DNA from 3 places in the Streptomyces sp. NPDC028289 genome. Region 1 is predicted to be linked to each of the others. Evidence: riboswitches for the same ligand, from Rfam matches in the RefSeq annotation. Region 1 holds a riboswitch; each other region holds the start of a gene.
The links. Region 1 has a riboswitch for cobalamin ahead of ACZ4UV_RS00255 (cobalamin biosynthesis protein). Riboswitches for the same ligand answer to the same signal wherever they lie in the genome.
Positions count from the first base shown of each region.

Region 2: it holds a riboswitch for cobalamin, as region 1 does, so the genes downstream of both, ACZ4UV_RS18620 (ribonucleoside-diphosphate reductase subunit alpha) here and ACZ4UV_RS00255 (cobalamin biosynthesis protein) in region 1, are expected to answer to the same signal.
Region 3: it holds a riboswitch for cobalamin, as region 1 does, so the genes downstream of both, ACZ4UV_RS03285 (prenyltransferase/squalene oxidase repeat-containing protein) here and ACZ4UV_RS00255 (cobalamin biosynthesis protein) in region 1, are expected to answer to the same signal.

Region 1 is NZ_JBVHTI010000001.1:46,502-50,945, forward strand. Features, by position in the region: gene ACZ4UV_RS00245 (inorganic phosphate transporter) at 1-1,025, shown strand, start outside; gene ACZ4UV_RS00250 (hypothetical protein) at 1,044-1,271, shown strand; cobalamin riboswitch at 1,442-1,581, shown strand; gene ACZ4UV_RS00255 (cobalamin biosynthesis protein) at 1,683-2,624, shown strand; gene ACZ4UV_RS00260 (cobyric acid synthase) at 2,621-4,153, shown strand; gene cobN (cobaltochelatase subunit CobN) at 4,150-4,444, shown strand, end outside.
Region 2 is NZ_JBVHTI010000003.1:986,612-991,055, forward strand. Features, by position in the region: gene ACZ4UV_RS18620 (ribonucleoside-diphosphate reductase subunit alpha) at 1-2,284, opposite strand, end outside; cobalamin riboswitch at 2,407-2,531, opposite strand; gene ACZ4UV_RS18625 (GNAT family N-acetyltransferase) at 2,584-3,090, opposite strand; gene ACZ4UV_RS18630 (NACHT domain-containing protein) at 3,256-4,444, shown strand, end outside.
Region 3 is NZ_JBVHTI010000001.1:734,703-739,146, reverse strand. Features, by position in the region: gene ACZ4UV_RS03290 (SCO2322 family protein) at 51-680, opposite strand; gene ACZ4UV_RS03285 (prenyltransferase/squalene oxidase repeat-containing protein) at 677-1,900, opposite strand; cobalamin riboswitch at 2,015-2,157, opposite strand; gene ACZ4UV_RS03280 (phosphotransferase family protein) at 2,195-2,845, shown strand; gene ACZ4UV_RS03275 (antibiotic biosynthesis monooxygenase family protein) at 2,842-3,210, opposite strand; gene ACZ4UV_RS03270 (hypothetical protein) at 3,305-4,354, opposite strand.

The sequences.
Region 1 (4,444 bases):
AGGTCATCTTCGCCGCCCTCGTCGGCGCCATCCTGTGGAACCTGGTGACGTGGCTGGTGGGCCTGCCCTCCAGTTCCTCGCACGCCCTCATGGGCGGTCTGATCGGCGCCACCGTCGCCTCCGCCGGCTTCGGCGCGGTCCACGGCGACGTGCTCGTCACCAAGGTCCTGCTCCCGGCGGTCGCCGCCCCCGTCGTCGCCGGCCTCGCGGCGACGCTCTCCACCCGCCTCTCCTACACGCTCTCGAAGAACGCCGAGGACGAGGCCACCCGCAAGGGCTACCGCGCCGGCCAGATCGCCTCCGCCGGCCTGGTCTCGCTCGCGCACGGCACCAACGACGCACAGAAGACGATGGGCATCATCACCCTCGCGCTGATCGCGGGCGGTGCCATCGCTCCCGGCTCGAACCCTCCCACCTGGGTCATCCTCTCCGCGGGCCTCGCCATCGCGCTCGGCACCTACATCGGCGGCTGGCGAATCATCCGCACCATGGGCACGGGCCTGACCGACCTCCAGCCGCAGCAGGGCTTCGCCGCCCAGACCAGCGCGGCCACCGCCATCCTGGCCTCCTCCCACCTCGGTTTCTCCCTCTCCACCACGCACGTCGTCTCCGGTTCCGTGATGGGCGCGGGCCTCGGCCGCAAGGGCGGCACGGTCCGCTGGTCCACCGCGACCCGCATGATGGTCGCCTGGGTGCTCACCCTCCCCGCCGCCGCGCTGGTCGGCGCGCTCGCCGAGTCCGTGACGGACCTCGGCGACTGGGGTACGGCGGTCGTCGCCGTCTTCCTCGTCGCCTCCAGCGCCGCGATCTGGAAGCTCTCCCGCCGCGAGGTCGTGGACAGCAGCAACGTCGTCGGCACCGAGGAGCCGGCCGGTGTGGTGACCACGGCGATCGCCGCCGTGACCCCGCCGCCCGCGGGCACGGTCGCGGTCACGGTCACGGACGACCTGACCGCCACCATCCCCGCCCCTGCCTCCACCTCCGCCCCGGCCGCTCCCGCGACCGACCCGGCCGCCACCGTCTGACCCCGAGGAAGAACCGACATGAACATCGACTGGGCAGCCATCGGCTCCGTCTTCGGCGTCAGCCTCGTGGCCACCGTGGGCCTGGTGACCCTCTTCACCCTCGGCATCAAGGGCCTCTCCGCCCGCGAACGCGCCACCGCCCAGGGCGGCTCCGCGGCCCTGGCCGTCACGGCCGCCTACCTCTGCTTCGCGGCCTGCGCGGCGGCCGTGGCGTACGGCATCCACCTGATCGTGGCGAAGGCCTGACACGAGAAGGCCCGTCGCTCGAAGGCCCGGCGCAAAGGGCCTCGTCGGCACCGCGAAGGCTCCTCTCCATCCCCCGGAGAGGAGCCTTCGGCATTCCCCACAGGCCCCGCCGGGCAACTGGTGTGGGCCTTCCCACACACTCCCCTCGCAGGTCAACGCCAGGTTGACGGGTCTTCCGGGGGCGTGGTGGACTTCCGGAGCCATGTACGGCGGCAAGAGAGGAAGCCGGTGTGAATCCGGCGCGGTCCCGCCACTGTCACCGGGGTAGCAATCCCCGGGAGCCAGGAACTCTCACCGCCGGTCTCGTCGAACCAGGGCGCGGACACCCTGAGTGAGGACATAACGCCATGCGCGGCTGCCGATCGAGGTTGAGTACCCGGCCCGTTCCCGACCCCGCGGCCGGCTGAGCCGATGGGTGCCGATCGCGTCTTCGCGTACGGCGCCGCCGCCGGCCTTCTCGGTGATCTGCTGCTCGGCGATCCGCGCCGGGGGCATCCGGTCGCCGTGTTCGGACGGGTGGCCGGGGCCGTGGAGCGGGTGCTGTGGCGGGACCACCGCGGGTGGGGCGCGCTGCACACCGCCGTGTGCGCCGGCGGCGCCGTGGCGCTGGGTGCCGTGGCCCAGCGGATCGTACGACCGTCCACCGCCGCGTCCGTGGTCCTCACCGGCGCGGCCACCTGGGCCGTGGTCGGCGGTACTTCGCTCGCGCGCGAGGCCCACGGCATCGGGCGGGCCCTGGAGGCCGACGATGTCGAGGCCGCCCGCGCCCGGCTGCCGCATCTGTGCGGACGGGACCCGCAGGCCCTGGACGCCGACGGGATCGCCCGTGCGGTCGTGGAGTCCGTCGCCGAGAACACGAGCGACGCGGTCGTGGGCGCGCTGGTGTGGGGAGCCGTGGCCGGCGTCCCCGGGCTGGTGGGGTTCCGGGCCGTCAACACCCTGGACGCCATGGTGGGGCACAAGTCGGCCCGGTACCGGCGGTACGGGTGGGCTTCCGCGCGGCTGGACGACCTGGCCGGGTGGCCGGGGGCACGGCTCACCGCCGTGCTGGCCGCGGTGGCCGGGGACGACCGGCGGGGGGCCGTACGGGCCTGGCGGGCCGACGCGGCGAAGCATCCGAGTCCCAACGCGGGGCCCGTGGAGGCGTCGTTCGCGGGGGCGCTGGGGGTGCGGCTCGGGGGGACGTTGTCGTATGCGGGGCGGGTCGAGCACCGGCCCGTGCTGAACCAGAAGGGGCGGGCCGTGGAGGTCGTGGACATCGGGCGGGCGGTGCGGCTCTCCCGTCGTGTCGGTCTGCTCGCGCTCGGCGTGACCGTCGCCGCGCGCCTCGTCGCGAAGGGACGTACGTCATGAGCGGTGGCCTCCTCGTCGCCGGTACCACCTCCGACGCCGGGAAGAGTGTGGTCACCGCCGGTATCTGCCGGTGGCTGGTGCGGCAGGGTGTGAAGGTCGCGCCGTTCAAGGCGCAGAACATGTCCCTCAACTCCTTTGTCACGCGCGAAGGTGCCGAGATCGGGCGGGCGCAGGCCATGCAGGCGCAGGCCTGCCGGGTGGAGCCGACCGCGCTCATGAACCCCGTGCTGCTGAAGCCCGGCGGCGAGCAGAGCAGTCAGGTCGTGCTGCTCGGCAAGCCCGTCGGCGAACTGAGCGCGCGCGGCTACCACGGCGGGCGGCAGCAGAAGCTGCTCGGAACCGTGCTCGACTGTCTCTCCGAGTTGCGGGGCACGTATGACGCGGTGATCTGTGAGGGGGCCGGCAGTCCGGCGGAGATCAATCTGCGCCGGACCGACATCGTGAACATGGGGATCGCCCGGAATGCCGGGCTGCCCGTGCTCGTCGTCGGTGACATCGACCGCGGTGGTGTCTTCGCCTCGTTCTTCGGGACCGTGGCGCTGCTCTCGCCGGAGGACCAGGCCCTCGTCGCCGGGTTCCTCGTCAACAAGTTCCGCGGGGACGTCTCGCTGCTGGAGCCGGGCCTCGACATGCTCCACGGGCTCACCGGGCGCCACACCTACGGCGTCCTCCCCTTCCGGCACGGCCTCGGCATCGACGAGGAGGACGGGCTCCGGGTCTCCCTGCGCGGGACCGTGCGCGAGTCGAACGTCGCCCCGCCCGTCGGGGAGGACGTCCTGCGGGTCGCCGTCTGTGCGATCCCCCTGATGTCCAACTTCACGGACGTGGACGCGCTGGCCGCCGAACCGGGCGTCGTGGTGCGGTTCGTGGACCGGCCGGAGGAGCTGGCCGACGCCGACCTCGTCATCGTCCCCGGCACCCGGGGGACGGTCCGCGCCCTGGAGTGGCTGCGGGAGCGGGGGCTGGCCGAGGCGCTGCGGCGCCGGGCCGCCGAACGACGGCCGGTGCTCGGCATCTGCGGTGGCTTCCAGATCCTCGGGGAGCACATCGAGGACGAGGTCGAGAGCCGGCGGGGGCGGGTGGAGGGTCTCGGGGTGCTGCCCCTAAGGGTGCGGTTCGCCCCCGAGAAGATCCTTACCCGGCCGGAGGGGACGGCACTCGGCGAGCGGGTCGAGGGGTACGAGATCCATCACGGGGTCGCCGAAGTCGTCGGCGGCGATGCCTTCATCTCTGATGACAGAGGACACAGCCTGGACGGCTGCCGGGTCGGGCAGACCTGGGGCACGCACTGGCACGGCTCCCTGGAGTCGGACGGTTTCCGCCGGGCCTTCCTGCGCGAGGTGGCGGCCGCCGCGGGCCGCCGGTTCGTACCGGCCCCCGACACCTCGTTCGCCGCGCTGCGCGAGGAGCAGCTCGACCGGCTCGGCGACCTGATCGAACAGCACGCGGACACGGACGCGCTCTGGCGGCTCATCGAGTCGGGCGCGCCGCAAGGACTGCCTTTCATCCCACCGGGAGCGCCCGCATGAGCACTGTGTTGTTGTTGTCGACCGCCGACACCGATCTGCTGGCGGCCCGGGCCGCCTCCGGTGCCGACTACCGGATCGGCAATCCGACGCGCGTCGACGTCGCGGAGGAGCTGCCCGCGCTCGTCGCGGGCGCGGACATCGCCGTCGTACGGCTGCTCGGCGGCAAGCGCGCCTGGGAGGACGGGCTCGCCGCCCTGAAGGCCGCCGGGATCCCGACCGTGCTGCTCGGCGGCGAGGCGGTGCCGGACGCCGAGCTGATGGCCGAGTCGTCGGTCCCCGCCGGTGTGGTGG
Region 2 (4,444 bases), on a different contig from region 1:
CCTGGGCGGCGCGGGCGATCCGGGTCGCCGGGCGCGAGCGCAGGTAGTACGTCGTCTTCAGGCCCGACTTCCAGGCGTACGCGTACATCGAGGAGAGCTTGCCGATGGTCGGCGTCTCCAGGAAGAGGTTCAGGGACTGGGCCTGGTCCAGGTACGGGGTGCGGGCGGCGGCCATGTCGATCAGGCCGCGCTGCGGGATCTCCCAGGCGGTGCGGTAGAGGTCGCGCACCTCCTGCGGGATCCAGACGAAGTCCTGCACCGAGCCGTTGGCCTCGCGCAGCGCCTCCCGGGTGCGGGCGTCCCAGACGCCGAGGTCCTTGAGGTCCTGCACCAGGTAGGAGTTGACCTGGAGGAACTCACCGGACAGCGTCTCGCGCTTGAAGAGGTTCGAGACCTGCGGCTCGATGCACTCGTACACGCCCGCGATCGAGGCGATGGTCGCGGTGGGCGCGATGGCGAGCAGGAGGCTGTTGCGCAGGCCCGTGGTCGCGATCCGCGCGCGCAGCGCCGCCCAGCGCTCCGGCCAGGTGAACTCGACGCCGTAGTGGTCGGGGTGCAGCACACCCTGCGCGGTGCGGGTCTTCTCCCAGGCCGGCAGTGGACCGTTGCGCTCGGCGAGGTCGGCGGAGGCCTCGTACGCGGCGAGCATGATCCGCTCGGCGATCCGGGTGGAGAGGGCCTTCGCCTCGGCGGAGTCGAAGGGCAGCCGCAGTGTGAAGAAGACGTCCTGGAGCCCCATCGCGCCCAGCCCCACCGGCCGCCACCTGGCGTTGGACCGGCCGGCCTGCTCGGTCGGGTAGAAGTTGATGTCGACGACCCGGTCGAGGAAGGTCACGGCGGTGCGGACGGTCTCGTCGAGCCGCTCCCAGTCGATGTCACCGGCCGTCGTGTCGACGAACGCACCGAGGTTCACGGACCCCAGGTTGCAGACGGCCGTCTCGCCGTCGTCCGTGACCTCCAGGATCTCCGTGCAGAGGTTGGAGGAGTGGATGACATGGCCGGGGGTGGCCGTCTGGTTGGCGGTCCGGTTGGCCGCGTCCTTGAACGTCATCCAGCCGTTGCCGGTCTGCGCGAGGGTCCGCATCATCCGGCCGTACAGGTCGCGGGCCGGGATGGTCCGGCGCGCCAGCCCCGCCGCCTCGGCCCTGCGGTAGGCCGTGTCGAACTCCTCGCCCCACAGGTCGACGAGTTCCGGTACGTCGGCGGGGGAGAAGAGCGACCACGGCTCGTCGGCGTTCACCCGGCGCATGAACTCGTCCGGGACCCAGTGCGCGAGGTTCAGGTTGTGGGTGCGGCGGGCGTCCTCACCGGTGTTGTCGCGCAGCTCCAGGAACTCCTCGATGTCGGAGTGCCAGGTCTCCAGGTAGACCGCGGCGGCGCCCTTGCGCCGGCCGCCCTGGTTCACGGCCGCGACCGAGGCGTCCAGCGTCTTCAGGAACGGCACGATGCCGTTGGAGTGCCCGTTGGTGCCGCGGATGAGCGACCCGCGCGAGCGGATGCGGCTGTACGACAGACCGATGCCGCCGGCGTGCTTGGAGAGCCGGGCGACCTGGTGGTAGCGGTCGTAGATCGAGTCCAGCTCGTCCTTCGGGGAGTCGAGGAGGTAGCAGGACGACATCTGGGGGTGCCGGGTGCCGGAGTTGAAGAGGGTGGGGGAGGACGGGAGGTAGTCGAGGCGGCTCATCAGCCCGTAGAGCGCGGCGACTTCGTCCACCGACCTGACGGTGTCGTCCTCGGCGAGACCGGCGGCGACCCGGAGCATGAAGTGCTGGGGCGTCTCGATGACCTTGCGGGTGATCGGGTGCCGGAGCAGGTACCGGCTGTGGAGCGTACGGAGGCCGAAGTAGCCGAAGCGGTCGTCCGCGGCCGGGTCGACGAGCGCGTCGAGGCGGGCCGCGTGCAGCCGGGCGAACTCGGCGGTGCGGTCGGCGACGAGGCCCTCGCGGTGCCCCACCGCCACGGACTCGGCGAAGGACGTCACGCCCTGCGAGGCGGCCTCGGCGCGGATGGAGACGGTGAGCAGACGTGCGGCCAGCCGCGAGTAGGCGGGGTCCTCGGAGATGAGACCGGCGGCGGCCTCGGTGGCCAGCTCGCGCAACTCCGACTCGTCGGCCCGCGCGGACCGCCCCCGCAACGCGGCGGCGGCGACCCGGCCGGGGTCGGCGTCGGGGAGGTCGGCGGTCAGCTCGGTCAGGGTCCGCAGCAACGCGGTACCGGGACCGTCGTCCGCCGCGGATTCCACAGAGCTGGTCGCTGAAGCCGGGTCGGCTGGCGCGATGGTCACGTGGGGCTCTCCCTCGCTGGGCACGGGCCTGGCGGAGGGCAGGGGGCAGCACGAGCGCGCGGGCACGCGTCGAGACCCTGGCCCACTCCACGAGGCCCGGACGTCAGAACGCCCGAACCGGGTGGCTGGGCGTGCTGTCGGCAGGTCCTCGGACTGACTCCTGTGCACGAACATGCACAAGTACACCGTTGCGGGACAGTTCCGGATTCACACCGGATTCCCCTGCGGCGACAGCGAGCATGAGCATACATCTGGTGCCGGGCCGCGATGCCACCCCCAGATGTTGTGTCGTGGCGGTGTCAGAGCGTCAACTCGTAGGTGAGGAGAGTGATGTCGTCCAGGTGCGGCACGGGATTCCAGTCGCGCTCCGGTGTGCGGACGAAGCCGAGGCGCTCGTAGAGCCGGTGGGCGGTGTGCATGCCGCGCTGGCTCGACAGGACGACGGCCGTGCAGCCGTCCGTGGCCCGGGCGCGGTCGATGCAGGCGCGGACGAGAGTCTCGCCGGCACCTCGGCCGCGGGCCTCGTGTGCGACCGCGAGCGCCCTGATCTCGGCCTCGCCGGGGCGGGCGATGTCGGCGATCGGGCCGGGGCCGGGGACGAAGGTGACGCCGCCGAGGAGTCTTTCGCCCTCCACCGCCACGAGCACCTCGGCGGCGGCCGCCCTGCTCGCCACGTCCTTCAGCACGGGCAGGTACGCGTCGCCCTCGCCGTAGTCGAGGAGGCCGTCCCGGAGGTAGGCCTGGGCGGTGAGCTCGCCGAGTGCGGCGTGTTCGGTGGGGTCCACGGGCCGGATCGTGATGTCCATGGTGCGAGTCTGCCGGACTCCCGCATGCGGGAACCTCCCGTTTTCCCCGGTGGGGCGCCCGGGTTGCGGGCTGTGCCGGGAGTGCTTCCATGGAAGGAGGTGCCGGTGCCCGCGGGGGCCCTTCGTTCCGAGAACCACTCCGGGAACGCGCGAGGAGAAGGCACCATGACAAGGGTCGTCCGTCACCCGCCCGGCAAGGAGCTACCGCGCGACGCGCCGATGGCGACACTGGGCCTGCGGCGCGCGGGCAACCGGGTCGGAGACGGTCTCGTGGGCCGCTGGCACGCCCTGACGATCCGTATGGAGGCCCACCGCGGCGCCACCCGTCCCAGGAAGTGGCACCGGTGGGTCTCCTACGCCAACGTCACCAGGGCGATCTGGATCGTCGCCGTGCTGGCACTGCTCGCCTGGATCGTCGAGGGGCTGTACATCCTCTTCAGCGGCAGTACGACCTGGTTCGAGGGATGGCGGCGGCACAACGACGTCGGCTTCGAAACCGTCATCAAGTTCGTCGGTCCGATCCTCGCCGCCTCCGTCGCCGCCGCACTGTTCCTGTTCTGGTGGTACCGCTGGACCAAACGGCGTTATCTCGCCAAGGCGCTGCGGGATCCCCGCAAGCTGGTGCCCACCGCGGGCCCCGACACCGCCGAGATCGTGGGCAGGGACGAGGTCGCGCAGGTCATCGCCGAACGGCTGCGGGAGCGCGACACGCGTCGGCCCTATCTGCTGGTCGGCGGCGTCGGCGCCGGCAAGACCGCCGTCCTCGTACGGCTCACCGAACTCCTGGCCCACCAGAACGCCGTCCCGGTGCCGATCCGGCTCCGCGACGCGGTGGACGGTGCCGACCTCAACTTCGAACTCCTGGCCAGGCGGCGCTTCGCGGACGAGGCGCCCAAGGGCATCCTGGCGCGCACCAAGACCGACCGGGTCTGGCAGCAACTCCTCGCCGACGACAAGCCGGTCGTCCTCGCCGACGGTCTGGAGGAGGCCCTCCTCGACGACGGCCACCAGCAGCAGAACCGGGACAACATCATCCGCCGGGCCATCGAACGCGCCCACGAGGAGAAGCTGCCCCTGGTCATCGCCTCCCGGCCGCACAGTCCGCTGGAGAACACCTCGGCCGCGATCGTCGAACTGGAACCGCTCGGCGAGGAGGCGGCGGTGCGCTTCGTCGAAGCCGGCGTACCGGAGGGCGACGAGCGCCGGGTGGACTGGATCGTGGAGACGGCGGAGGTCACCGAGTCGCCGATCTACCTCCAGATCGCCCGCGAACTCCACCGGCGCGGCGCCCTGGAACAGGACCTTCGGCACCACGATCCCCATCACCTGAACGTCCGCGGCCGCGACCGGGCCA
Region 3 (4,444 bases), 690 kb from region 1:
CCGTCAGGGGCGCGGGGAGCTGCGCGGGAAGCTCCCACCGGCCCGCGGTGTCAGGCATTTCTGCGCCGCCGTGTCTGCCAGAAGGCTCCCGCGGCGAGGAGCACGACAACTCCCACACCGGCCGCCGGCCCGAGCGACGGTCCGCTGCCCGGCGTACCCCCGGCCCCCGCCGTCGCCGTCACCTTCTCGCCGCAGCCCCGGGAGGGATACCCCCCGATCGCGCACAACAACGCGTTCGTGTCGTACCGCAGCGGCTTCGCCACCGCCGCCAGTGCCGCCGCCGTCGTCGCGTCCTCGGACACCACCGCGCAGGCTGTCCGCCGCGCAGGCGGCCGCTCTCCCGAGGGCGCGTCCGCCGTCGTACCGAAGTCGACGACCAGCCCCACCCGTTTGCGGCCACCGACGGCGGGGGTGTCCGCACAGATCGTCCCGAAGTCCGCCGTGCCGCGCGGCTGCGACGCGTCCGCCGAGTCCTCGCTCACCGCGAAGCGGAACCCCTCGACCGACCCGTCGGCGGGCTGAGCGGTAGAGGGGCCCTGCGTGGCGTACGTCCAGTGCGCGCCGTCCCGCTCCCAGAAGGACCAGTAGCGGTAGCCGGTGGCCGCCGCAGGCCCGGCGGCCGTCGCGCACAGCGTCAGCGCGGCCAGGAGCAGCAGCGCCGCACGACGGACCGCGGTCACGGCTGCTGCTGCTTCCGGCGGCCGCTGAACAGGAAGCCGATGCCGATACCGGCGACGAGCCCGGTGCCGACGATCCACCACACGCTGTTGCCCGACTTCTTCCCCTCGCTGTGCTTCTCGGCGTGCTTCGCGGTGGCGGCCTGCGGGGCCGGTCCCGTCGCGTCCAGCGCCGTCACCAGGTTCGTGCCGCCGAAGTCGCGCGGGTCCGCACCCGTCGCGTGCGCGGCGAGGACCAGCTCGGCGTAGGCCGCGGGCCCGCTCTGCGCCGCCCACGGCGCGGCGTGCGCCTCCAGCCAGGCGTACGGCTTCCGCGCCTGCGCGGTCCAGCCCTGCGCGGCCAGGGCGACGACCGCGTCGGCGGTGTTGCCGTAGTCCGGCTGCGGGGTGGCGCCGGGGAGCGCGGAGACGAGGTGGCCGGTCGTGGACATGGCGTCCGCCAGGTACGCGGCGCCGTTGCGGGCCACCTCCTCCCGCGTGAGCGTCTTGCCGGAGTCGGCGCACGCGGGGCCCTTCGCCGGGGCCTTCCCGGCCGTCGTCACGAACCCCTTGCCGAGGGCTCCGAGCACGCCGGCCGCCGTCGCGTCCGCGTTGGCGGCCAGCTTCCCCTGCTTGTCCGGCTGGTAGGCGAGAGCACCGCCACCGTCCTGGCCGCACGGGAGGGACCACTTGGCGAGGAGGTCGTACGGCGACCTCGGCGCGCTCGCGCCGGCCGCCGCGAGCGCGCCGACGACCACGCCGGTGGAGTTGGTGTCGCTGGGCGAGCCCGGGGTGTAGCCCCAGCCGCCGTCCTTGTTCTGCTGCGACTTCAGCCAGGTCACGGCCTTGTCCGCGGCGGCGTCGTGCCCGCCGACCGCTTTCAGTGCCTGTACGGCGGCGGCCGTGCTGTTCGTGTCGACCGTCACCTTGGCGTCACAGGCCGCCGTCGGCTCGGCGCGGAACGCGGCGAACGCGCCGTCCGCGCACTGCTGCCCGGCCAGCCAGTCCACCGCCTTCACGGCCGGGGTCACCCCCACCGCGCGCTGGGCCAGCAGAGCGAGGGACTGGCGCCAGACGCCGTCGAACTTGGGGTCCGTAGCGCCGTACAGCCCCGACGGGAGCACCGCCGACGCGGACGGTGACGGGGACGTGCTGCCGGCGGCCAGTGCGGTCGTCGCGGGCGTGGCGGTACCGATGACGGCGGTGGCGGCCAGCACTCCGGCGGTGCGGCGGAGAACGGTCATGGTCGGCGGGTGCCTCTCCCTGCGGGGAGCCGGGCAGCGCGGGAGACCCCGGCGGCTCGGCTCCGTAAACCTCGACGGTGCCGTGCGACGACGGGTGCCGGCGCACACGAGCCGATCAACGTCCCGGGCGCGGCGGTCCGGCTTGCCACGGGGCGTGTGGCTCACGGTTGCGGGTCAGCGCCGGAATTGCACCGGCTTCCCCCCGTACGGGTGATGACGACCCGGCTACTTTACCGGCCGCCCCGGGGAAGCTGAGAGGGGGCTGTGCGGGGACCGTTTCGTTATGGTCCTGCCATGACGGGGAGACTGCTCGGTTCAGGGCGTTCGGCCGACGTGTACGAGCTCGACGAGGCCTGGGTGCTGCGCCGGGACCGGGACGGCTGGGGGGACGCGGCCGCCGAGGGCGCGGTGATGACGTACGTACGGGAGTACGGGTACCCGGCGCCCCGGGTACGGCCCACCGGGTCCCGTACCGAACTGGTCATGGAGCGGCTGTCCGGGCCCACCATGCTGGCGGCGCTGCTGGCGGGGGAGACGGGCCCGGCGGAGGGCGGTGCGCTGCTCGCCTCGCTGCTGCGGGAGCTGCACACCGTGCCCGGCCGGGACCCGGCCGACCCCGGCGTCCGGGTCCTCCATCTCGACCTGCATCCGGACAACGTGATGATGACCCCCGACGGTCCCCGGGTCATCGACTGGAGCAACGCCGAGGACGGGCCGCCCGGACTCGACTGGGGCATGTCCGCGGTGATCCTCGCCCAAGTGGCCCTCGGCGCGTACCCGTTGGCCCATGACATGCTGACGGCCCTGCTCGCCGACCCCGGCGAACTGACAGAGGAGGGACTGACGGAGGCCCTGCGCCGCCGGGCGGCCAATCCGACGATGAGCCGAGGGGAAGTCGAAGTGCTCGGTGCGGCGGGGCAGTTGATACGGTCGATCGCCTTCTAGCCTTCGAGCACCGATCCCCGCGTGAAACCGTGGCTCCGCTCCACTTTCGCCACGTGCAGGGTGTAGCTCTCGTACCACTCGGCCCGCCCGCGCTGCTGCGCCGCGCGATGCTCGGCGTCGGTCCGCCACCGGGTGAGCGCCTCGGCGTCGCGGAAGTACCCGACGGTGATGCCCAGCCCGCCGGGAGTCTGCGCGTGGTCCATCCCCAGGTAGCCGGGGATGTCCTTGACCAGGTCCTCCATGCGTGCGTTGGTCTCGCTGTAGCCGCTCTGGTCCTGGGTCCGCACCGTGGTGAAGACGGCCACGTAGTAAGGGGGTTCGTAGGCCTCGACGGGCGCGACAGGCGCTTCCGGGTGATTGCTCATGGCGGCACCGTAGGGCGGGACGCGCCCGGCGATCCAGTTTCTTTCCCGAACGGGATGCACACGGGATCGAACTCCTGACTCTTTGCCAAAACCCTTAGGCCGCGTTCGCGAGCGGGGTGATCTCCGCCGACAGGTGGCGGGCCATGCGGCGCAGTGCGTCGTCGCAGGCGTTCGGGGTCTCGCCCAGCGCCACCCAGAGGGCCAGCCGGTCGGCGGCGGTGGCGTGCGGGCCCGCGGTGACGTGGGTGCCGGTGTGCTGGGTGAGGAGCATGCGGTCGGCGCCGGACTCGTGGGCGGCGTCGGGGGAGAGGTCCAGGCGGTCGAGGCGGCCGGTGGCGGCAGGGTAGGCGAACTGGATCGCGGCCGCCCGCTGCCGGGTGGGCGTCGTGTCGGGCACCTCGCCGGTGGCGAGGGCGGCCGCGGCCTGGGCGAGGTCGACACCGGTGGCCCGCTTGACGAGGAGCGGGATCAGGTCGCCCGGCAGATGCGGGGCGACGTCGGTGACCCGGGGGCCGCGGTCGGTGAGGGTGAGGCCGATGTGCAGGACACCCCGGTCGACGCCGAGGGCGTGCACGGTGCGGTCGACGGCCAGGCGCAGGAAACGGTTGTGCAGCAGGCCGTCGTGGGCGTGCACGGTGTGCCGGAGCGGCTGCCGGGCGGGCGCCGGGCCCAGGGTCGTACGGGTGATGGCGGCGATGCGGATCTCGCCGTCGAGGACGACCGTCTCGGCGGAGACGCGGGGCGCGCCGGGGGCGTCGAGGTCGCCGGGGTCGCCGGTGGGAACGGTGCGGGCGGCCAGCAGCGCGCGCAACGCGGGCGGGTCGGTACAGGCTTCGGCCGCGGCGAGGGAGGGGCCGGGCAGCCCCAACTGCCCGGCGATCCTCGCGGCGGCGACCGCGTACTCGCCCGAGTAGGTCAGCACGCCGCGGACCCGGTGCCGGGCCGCGAACCGTACCACCGCCGACGCTGTCGCGCCGCCTTTGCCGGGGTCCGCCGCGAGGTGACCGGCCAGGCACGACTGTGCCCAGGCGGGCGGCGCGGCGTCCACCAGCAGCACCGGGCGGGCCGCGGCGATGCGCGTCAGCACGAACTCGTCGTACGCGCACCGGTGTCCGGCACCGAGGAGCAGCACGGGCTGCGGCATCGGTCGCCTCACCTTCCGGGAGGAGGCGGGGCGGCTGGTCGCCCCGGATGCCACTCCCCCATAGGCGGCACCCGGGGCGGGTCGGTTCGA